DNA from 3 places in the Clostridium sp. 10cd* genome. Region 1 is predicted to be linked to each of the others. Evidence: predicted binding sites of a transcription regulator. Region 1 holds the regulator's gene; each other region holds the start of a gene.
The links. Region 1 encodes Rex, which represses fermentation and respiration genes when NADH is low (regulators of the CRP and FNR family bind a similar motif). Its sites were predicted from a motif close to ATTGTTAANNNNTTAACAAT; they were not measured.

Region 1 (3,286 bases):
GATAATCCGTCAGGAAAACCGGTCCATCCACGATTTTCTCACAGATATAACGCTCATGCTCGGAATTGAGATCCATACCCCATTCCACCTTGTTATCAAACTTCACATCCGCCTGTAACAGCAGATCGATTGCTTCCGTATATGTCATCCGCTTGAAATCCGAATTGCGCACCTTCGTGATACGTTCAATACAGCTCTTATCAATCATCGTATTGAAAAATTTCATTTCCTCAGGCGCATTTTCAAGAATATAATCGATGCAGTATTTCACCATATCCTCGATCAGGTTCATATCATCCTCCAGATCCGCAAAGGCAATTTCCGGCTCAATCATCCAGAACTCACTGGCATGACGGCTCGTGTTGGAATTCTCCGCACGGAAGGCCGGACCAAAAGTATACACATCACGGAACGCCATGGCAAACGCTTCGACATGCAGCTGTCCGGTAACCGTCAAAAATGCTTCCTTCCCAAAGAAATCCTGCTCATAATCGGCATCATCTCTGGTTGTCGCCTTAAACATTTCACCGGCACCCTCACCATCATTTCCCGTAATGATCGGTGTATGTACGTATACAAAGCCCTGATCCTGGAAAAATTCATGAATCGCCATGGATAATACCGAGCGCAGACGGAAGATTGCATAAAAGGAGTTGGCACGCGGACGCAGATGTGCAATTTCACGCAGATATTCAAAGCTGTGACGCTTTTTCTGCAATGGATAATCACGGTCGCAATCCCCTTCCAGCGATGCTTCGGTAACCTGAATTTCAAACGGCTGCTTTCCCTGTGGTGTCAGCACGAATTTTCCGGTTACAGTGATCGCCGCACCTGTCGGATATTTCTCAACCTCCGCAAAGTTTTTCAGCTCCTGTAAATACACCAGCTGCGCATTTCGGAAATATGTTCCGTCATTCAGCTCGATGAAGCCAAGCTTGCCACTGCAGCGGTTTGTCCGAACCCAGCCCTGCAGCTGCACATATTCCATGCTGTCCTGTTCCACATGAGATCCACTCATAACGATCTCATACAGCTCGCGTATTGTCATAAATTCAAACATATTCATTTCCTCCTGTTTACGGTACAAAAAAACGTTCCCTTTCAGGAACGTATTGTACGCGGTGCCATCCTGATTCCCATGCGTTTGCCGCATGAGCATCTTCTTCGGGATATATCGTTCCCACACGAAACCGTCTACTGTTGTTCTCCGGTTCAGCTCCACAGCCGTTCAGATATAAATCCGTATGCATGCAGCTTCCACCTTCCTGCATTCGCTAGTTGCGCGTAATTTATTCTGTTCTGCTTCAACGCTCTACATTCAGATTGTTGGTCTCAAAGACCAGCTCCTGTATAGATGATACCACATCCACGCTCTTTAATACAACCCCTTTTGGAATTTGTATATGTTCATGCGTAAAATCCACAAGTCCTGTGATACCACAGGCAATCAAGCGATCGACCGTTTGCTGGATATTTTCAGAAATCGCCAGAATTGCGATACGGCAGCCATCCGGCACCTTCTTCTCCAAATCCGCAATATCATATACCGGTATACCGAAGCGTACACCCTGACGGTCTGGATTGACATCAAATGCACAGGCAATCTCACCAACCACATAATCCCATTTATTATACTTCATCAGTGCCCGGCCCATATTACCGGCTCCGACCAGAATGATTTTTTCATCAAAATCCATACCGAGCTGCTGATTAAAAATTTCAATCAGCCGATTGACATCATAACCATATCCCTGCTTTCCCAGATTTCCCAGAAAAGAAAAATCACGGCGAATCGTCGTCGGTTCAATATTGACGACACTGGCCAGTTCCTTGGACATGATTCTTTCTACACCTGAACTTTTCAGCTTGCGCAATGCCTTCAGATAGACAGGATATCGCTGCAGCGTTGCCTTTGGCACATTTTTCTCTGTCATGTTTATCACCTATTGCATAGTATAGCACACTTTTTTAACTTTGTGAATAAACTATCATATTTAACTTTTTTGAAAAGGGAAATTTCCTGCCGGACACAGAAGTAGAAAGCAAAACACGGAGTGCTTTAGATGTTCAGCATACGGGGAGAATGAATGCGGAAATGATTGCAATACGTTTCCATCCCATCACCAGTTATTTTATCTGTATCCGTATGCAATATTGTACGTGATGCTGCATGGGTTCCTGCATACGGCAGTATAGACTGCATAGCAAGGAACGGACAGCTTCCTTTACAGGAAAGGTACAGGTCTGTTTTCGTTTCTTACGCCGATACTGTAGAGCATCCCCTTAAGGTACATGCATGGTCTGTGCATTTCACATCCGGCTGCTCATCAATGACTTCCTGCATATCCTTTATCAAAGCACCTTTTCCTTGACGCTCACCTCTTATATCCGATAAATCCAGTACGTTGTTTCCATCACATCCTGTAAAGCACATTCCTACTCACAGCAGCTTCTCCATCTGTACATGAGGAACATGCTCATCCATATGCTCCTCCCCGCATATGGTATAGCCATAGCTTTCATAAAACGCACAGGCACGGCATTGTGCATCCAGAATACAGCGCCTTCCCTTTTTGCTGTGAACGATGCTCTCCATCTCGGATAGCAGGACACCGCCCAGTCCCTGATGGCGAAACTGGGGAAGTACCGCAATACGTCCGAAGACCCATGCCGCCTCCTCTTCCTTTGGAAAACAGCGTGCACAGCCTGCAAGTGTGCCATCCACATAAACAGTAATATGTACGGCAGTCGCATCAATTTCGTCAAATTCATTCTGAAATCCCTGTTCCTTCATGAACACCTCAATACGAACATACCTATAGTCCTGCTCGTTATCCTTTGTTTTAATTTCTATCATATTTGCTCCCATCCAAGAAAAAAGGCAAGCTCGACATAGCTGCCCTCTCTTATATAATCATAAAGCCGAGATCATTGATAACCTTTCTGGCAACGGCCACCATATCGGAGTTTCCCTCCACAATGACGCATTGCTTTTCCAGATTTACCTGAAAATCCACTCTGGTTTCAGCCAGTGCCGTCTCTATTCTTCTCGCCTTAGTATCATCATCCAGATACTTTACCAAAATAATGTTCTTCAAGCGGATCACCTCGTTGTTATTGTATCACAATCCCTGTAAACAATCCAATAGTTGATACGATTGTTCGTGAATTGTAAGAGAATTTAATCTTCAACGATTGTTCCAAGACTTGTGGAAAAGGTTCCCTTTAAATATATGCGGATATGATGGTCCTTTGCATAGTTGACACAGCGGTCATGCAAAACCCT
Region 2 (3,286 bases), 460 kb from region 1:
TTCCGCATTTGATACCGCAACGTGATTCTATCATATCACCACACTCCTTTTCCTTCATAGAATATATACGCTATTATAAAGGAGGTACTGTATTTTGTATTGTAAAAAACCGCCATAAAGGCAGCGGTCATTTCTTACATAGTCTATAAGCAGCAGCTGTGTCGGTTTCTTCCGCTGTTTTTTGCCTGATAAAGTGCCGTATCCGCCATCGTGATGGCAGTTTCCAAATCAAAGCCTTCATCATTATCAAACAGGGAATATCCGATAGATACGGTGGCAAGAGAAGCTGCAGGGGATGTGGCATGCTCGATATGAGCCAGCCTTAAATCCTCATAGACCCTTTTCAGGTAGCTTTCAATTTCTTCTTTTTCTGTATTGACGCACAGACAGATGAATTCATCGCCGCCGTAGCGTGCCGCAAAGAAACGGGAGTCACCGTTTTCATCCAGACACAAGGCAACCCTGCGCAACAGCTCGTCCCCCTTGTAATGTCCATACAGATCATTGTACTCCTTGAAATAGTCAACATCAACCAGGATGATACCGATGGCTTTAACATCCGGATTGTTCTGCATGACATCGCACAGGGTATTGAAATAGCTGCGATTGAACAGGCCGGTAAGTCCATCGATTTTCACGCGCGCCTCCAGCACATTTTTCTCACGGACTATGCGCTCCTGTTCCTCCAGCATATGCTCCATCAAAATCTTTTCCTTCATACTTTCCGCCTTGGTCTTGTTGGTGACATTCACCACCATTTTCTGCAGCAGATAATACTGCTTATAGGAATTGATGAGCGTATCCTCCATATGAAACACCTCTGCGAAGTTGATCCAGCTCAGTTGCAGCTGCAGCTGCTGTTCGATGTCATCCTCCAAACAAATTTCCCCCATATACTGCAGGAACTGTTCACAGCGCTTTTTATCCTTTATGTTCAGCAGAATGTCAAAGATATCATTATAGAAAGCAAAATACATACTGCGGTTGAGATGATGATGCAGCTTGGCGGAAGCAAAGTAATCCGCAATTTTCTGTATCTCATCGCTTCGGTGAAAGGCGTCCGCCAGAAACAGCTCACACAGCAGAGCCACATGCAGACGAAGACCCTTTGCCTGCCCCTCATGCAGCAGCGGTCCATAGGCAGCATATATATTCACGGCCTCATTCAGCTGGCCGTTGCGGATATACAGCTCCACAAGGTTGAGAATAACAATCAGCTGTGCATGATCTTCGGGCGGTGTCTGCTGCTTTAGAAACACCTCATAGGCATTGCGGATATAGCGCAGGGCTTCAACCGTATCGTTCTTCTGCATAAACAGAACACAGAGATTGTTGAGAATCACCATCTGTTCATGCAGATTATTCTGTTCCAGAGCAATATGATAGGCTTTCATATAATACTGAACGGCGCTGATTTCATCAAAATGCGAGTTGTAATACAATCCGGCAATCGTGTAGCACATAAGCAGCAGATCGTCATAATGGTTTTCTTCCGAACAGGAAATCGCCTCGTGCAGATGCTGAAGACAAATGTCCTGCTGTCTGGTCAGAATGTAATAATCCGCAAGATAGGCGTGGGCAAATGCAAGGGCATAGCTGTCCTGCTGCTGGTTACCCAGATTCAAAAGCATTACGGAACAGCGGTACTCCTCTTCCATATCGCTGTTTTTGGATCTTTTTATGATATCCATGAGATCCTGCATGGTTTCCTTTATCGTATCCATAAAATGCTCCTTACTGTATGGTAGCTCGTATTCACATTATACTATAAATGTTGTCCTAAAAACACAGAAAACCGCAGCTTCCATATGATTTTCTTGAAAATATCCAGAATTGTGATTTTTTTCGCAAAAAGTGAAATTTCGTTTACGAAAAAGGCTCTTGGTGGTATAATAAAGCCGATACATAAGGAGGAATTTTACTATGGCCAAAAGAACTGTAAAAGATTTAGATGTTGCTGGAAAACGTGTCATCGTACGCTGCGATTTCAACGTTCCTAGAAAAGATGGCAAGATTACAAACGACAACCGTATTATTCAGGCTCTGCCAACCATCAAATATTTAGTGGAAAACAACGCAAAGATTATTTTGATGTCCCACCTTGGAAAGGTGAAGACAGAAGAGGATAAAGCAAAGAACGATCTGCGCTGTGTAGCTGAGCGTTTAAATGAACTGGTTGATACGAAGGTGACTTTCGTTCCGGTTACACGTGGTGAAGAACTGGAAAATGCAGTCGCTGCACTGAATGACGGTGAAATCGTCGTTATGCAGAATACTCGTTATGAAAAAGGCGAAAGCAAAAATGATCCGGAGCTGGCTGCTTACTGGGCAAAGCTGGGTGACCTGTTTGTTGAGGATGCATTCGGTAGTGTTCACCGTGCACATGCTTCCACTGCAGGTATCGCATCCATTCTGCCGAATGCGCTGGGCTTCCTGGTAGAAAAAGAAGTGAAGATGCTGGGAGCTGCTGTGGATACTCCTGAACGTCCGTTTGTCGCAATCATCGGTGGAGCTAAGGTTTCCGATAAGATTGCTGTTGTGGACAACCTGCTGAAAAAGGCTGACAAGGTCCTGATCGGTGGCGGTATGGCTTATACCTTCCTGAAGGCTATGGGCTGCAATGTTGGTAAGTCTCTTGTTGAAGAAGACAAGGTGGAACTTGCAAAGGAATACATCGAAAAAGCAGAGGGCAAGCTGATCCTGCCTGTTGACCACGTATGTGCTGACAAATTTGCAGAGGATGCAAACACGGTGATTGCTGACAATGACAGCATTCCTGCAGACTACATGGGTCTGGATATCGGTCCGAAATCTATCGAACTGTACAAGGAAGCACTTGCCGGTGCAAAAACCGTTGTATGGAACGGGCCTATGGGTGTATTTGAAATGGCACCGTTTGCGAAGGGTACACTGGAAGTATGTACTGCTATTTCCGAGCTGCCAGGAGCTACGACTGTAATCGGTGGCGGAGATAGTGCTGCTGCTGCAATTCAGCTGGGATTCGCAGAAAAATTCTCTCACATTTCCACAGGTGGCGGAGCTTCTCTGGAATATATGGAAGGGAAAGTCCTGCCTGGAATCGCTGTAATTGCAGATAAATAAGAAAAAAACGAAAATAGGAGAACGAGACATGAGAAAACCAATTATTGTTGGAAACTGGAAAATGAACAAAACCATGAAGGAAACAAAGGAATTCATGGAAGCTGTAGATGCTGCTGCCGCAAGTGAAAATGCCGTATTCGGTATTGGTGCTCCTTACACGGCACTGTCTGCTGCTGTTGCCGGT
Region 3 (3,286 bases), 1.6 Mb from region 1:
AGGTAACCTGAGGGATTCCCAGACGTTCAGCAGTCTGCGGACCAACCTGTGCAGTATCCCCATCGATAGCCTGACGTCCTGCAATGATCAGGTCGTAGCCTGTTTTGTTCAATGCAGCAGCCAGTGTGCTGGAAGTTGCACATGTATCAGCACCAGCAAATTTGCGGTCTGTGATCAGGATACATTCGTCAACTCCACGAGCGTATAATTCTTTCAGCATTCCCGTAGCCTGAGGAGGTCCCATGGAAATGATAGTAACAGTTGCCCCGTATTTTTCTTTCAGCTGCAGTGCAGCTTCCACACCAGCCAGATCATCTGGATTGATGATACTAGGAACTCCGGCACGAATCAATGTACCAGTAACTTTGTCAACACGGATTTCAGTAGAATCCGGTACCTGTTTTACAAGAACGATAATTTTCATAATCTTCGTATCCTTTCTTTTCTCTCTGTATTACTTCAGCATTGCGCCACTGATAACCATGCGCTGTACTTCAGAAGTACCCTCATAGATTTCAGTGATCTTCGCATCACGGAACATTCTTTCAACCGGATAGTCACGAGTATAACCGTATCCACCCATCAGCTGAATTGCCTTGGTTGTAACTTCCATTGCAACCTCTGCTGCGAACAGTTTCGCCTTAGCAGCTTCGACAGAGTAAGGAAGACCTTTTTCTTTCTTCATTGCTGCATCGTATACCAGCCATCTGGCTGCATCTGTTTTCACCTGCATATCAGCCAGCTGGAACTGTGTGTTCTGGAATTTTGCAATGGAACGTCCGAACTGCTTACGAGCTTTTACATAAGGAACGGTTTCATCAATTGCACCCTGTGCAATACCAAGTGCCTGCGCAGCGATACCGATACGTCCGCCATCCAGTGTCATCATGGCAATCTTGAAGCCTTTGCCTTCCTGTCCGAGCAGGTGGTCCTTGCTTAAACGCACGTTGTTGAAGATCAGCTCACTGGTTGCACTACCGCGGATACCCAGCTTCTTTTCATGCTGACCAACAGTGAATCCAGGCATTCCCTTCTCTACGATAAATGCAGAGATACCATGAGTTCCCTTTGTCTTGTCAGTCATTGCAAAGATTACATAAACATCTGCTTCCCCAGCGTTGGTAATGAAGATTTTTGTACCGTTCAGGATGTAATCGTCACCGTCTTTTACAGCCGTTGTCTGCTGTCCGGCAGCATCTGTACCGGCATTTGGCTCTGTTAAGCCGAATGCAGCCAGCTTCTTGCCTGTACATAAGTCAGGCAGATATTTGTTTTTCTGTTCTTCTGTTCCGAAGTGTTCGATTGGCCATGTTCCAAGAGATGTGTGAGCAGACAATACAACACCTGTTGTACCGCATTTCTTGCTCAGCTCCTCGACTGCCAGAATATAGCTCAGGTAGTCAGCACCTGCTCCGCCGTATTCTCTGCTGAACGGAATCCCCATCATTTTGCAGGCTTTCATTTTTTCGACGTTTTCTCTAGGGAAACGTTCATCTTCGTCTACTTCTGCTGCAAGAGGTTTTACTTCTTTTTCAGCAAACTCAGCGAAAAGTTTCTTCATCATCTGTTGTTGTTCTGTTAACATGAAGTCCATAAGTGTTCTCCTCTCCTTGATTTACTTGAACTTAGGATTGCTTGCATGCGCCTATATAAATATAGTATAAGCAGCGTATTCATCGCGTTGTCGAGAATACATAATCCATCTACATTTTAGACCTCTTTTTTGTTCACGTCAATATGTTTGTTAAAGTTTTAACAAGTTTTTGTTACAAAATTAACAAGTTGACATTTGTTCAGAATATATTCCTACATTCTCATTTGTTAATTTATTAACAAGTTTCTTGACAAACGTTTTTTCTTCCGTTACCATAGCCTTGACAAAGGGTCCTCTTCCCCTTCCCCAAGGAAGACCAATATAGAAAGCGGAGGTTATTACATGAGAAAAGCATATGTCGTAGCAGCAAAGCGAAGCGCTATCGGAAGCTTCATGGGCGGGCTTACCAACATGCCCCTGGTAGATCTGGGAGCTGCTGTTTTAAGCAGAACCATCGAGGAGGCAGGCATTGATCCTGCCAATATCGACGAGGTGATTGTCGGAAACGTGATTGCGGCAGGTCTTGGTCAAAACATCGGACGTCAGGTCAGCATCAAGGCCGGTGTCCCTGTTGAGGTATGTGCACAGTCCCTGAATATGCTGTGCGGTTCCGGATTAAAGGCGGTTATGGAAGCCACCATGCGCATCCAGTGCGGATTCGGCGATATCTTTGTAGCCGGTGGTGTGGAATCTATGACCAATGCACCGTATCTGGTGCCTAGTAAGGTGCGAAACGGTGTGAAGATGGGTGACATGAAGATGGTGGATTCCATGCTGCATGATGGATTAACAGATGGTATGTATGGGATACACATGGGTGTTACCGCAGATAATATAGCGAAAAAGTATTCCATTTCCCGTGAGGATCAGGACGCCTTTGCCTATGCATCCCAGCAGAAGGCAATCGCTGCCATCGATTCCGGGCGCTTTCAGGATGAAATCGTGCCGGTAGAAGTACCCGGCCGTAAGGGCAGTGTGACGGTATTTGACACCGATGAGCACCCGAACCGTGCCTCCACGCCGGAAAAGCTGGCAAAGCTGCGTCCCGCTTTCACAAAGGACGGTACCGTTACTGCCGGAAATGCTTCCGGTATCAATGACGGTGCCAGCTTTACAATCATCGCCAGTGAGGATGCCGTTAAGAAATATAATCTGACACCGCTTGCGGAAGTCATCGGCATCGGTCAGGGCGGTGTAGATCCACGCGTCATGGGTCTTGGTCCTACGCCTGCGATTCTGCATGCGCTGAAGTATGCTGACCTGTGCATCGAGGACATGGAGCTCGTAGAGCTGAATGAAGCGTTTGCTGCACAGTCTCTGGGTGTCATTCATGAACTGGAGGAAGCAACCGGCATGGATCGTAACGCCTTTATGGAAAAAACCAACGTCAATGGCGGAGCAATCGCACTGGGACATCCGGTCGGTGCATCCGGAAACCGAATTCTGGTGAGTCTGCTTCACGAAATGCAGAAGCGCGATTTGAAAATCGGACTGGCTTCCCTGTGCATCGGCGGCGGACAGGGTGCTGCAGTCATCATCAAACGCGTATAAACAAAAGAACAAGCTCACAAGGGCTTGTTTTTCCTGCTTTTGTGTTTCAAAATCGTAAAAAGAGAAATCCGACAGATGCATTCACTTATGAATTTTTTCACAAGTTATTGACAAATGCATGAATTTTCGTTACTATGTTGA

Region 2: the regulator Rex is predicted to act here: its motif matches at 1,833-1,852, upstream of ACG3M1_RS03545 (phosphoglycerate kinase).
Region 3: the regulator Rex is predicted to act here: its motif matches at 1,818-1,837, upstream of ACG3M1_RS13675 (acetyl-CoA C-acetyltransferase).

Annotation. Positions count from the first base shown of each region.
Region 1 covers NZ_CP172347.1:1,153,396-1,156,681, reverse strand. Annotated here, with positions in the region: gene asnS (asparagine--tRNA ligase) at 1-1,060, opposite strand, end outside; gene ACG3M1_RS05740 (hypothetical protein) at 1,077-1,250, opposite strand; gene ACG3M1_RS05735 (redox-sensing transcriptional repressor Rex) at 1,305-1,934, opposite strand; gene ACG3M1_RS05730 (GNAT family N-acetyltransferase) at 2,441-2,857, opposite strand; gene ACG3M1_RS05725 (hypothetical protein) at 2,907-3,107, opposite strand; gene ACG3M1_RS05720 (hypothetical protein) at 3,182-3,286, opposite strand, start outside.
Region 2 covers NZ_CP172347.1:689,229-692,514, forward strand. Annotated here, with positions in the region: gene ACG3M1_RS03535 (DUF3795 domain-containing protein) at 1-34, opposite strand, end outside; gene ACG3M1_RS03540 (GGDEF domain-containing protein) at 144-1,724, opposite strand; gene ACG3M1_RS03545 (phosphoglycerate kinase) at 1,924-3,102, shown strand; gene tpiA (triose-phosphate isomerase) at 3,131-3,286, shown strand, end outside.
Region 3 covers NZ_CP172347.1:2,754,271-2,757,556, forward strand. Annotated here, with positions in the region: gene ACG3M1_RS13665 (electron transfer flavoprotein subunit beta/FixA family protein) at 1-424, opposite strand, end outside; gene ACG3M1_RS13670 (acyl-CoA dehydrogenase) at 455-1,594, opposite strand; gene ACG3M1_RS13675 (acetyl-CoA C-acetyltransferase) at 1,937-3,145, shown strand.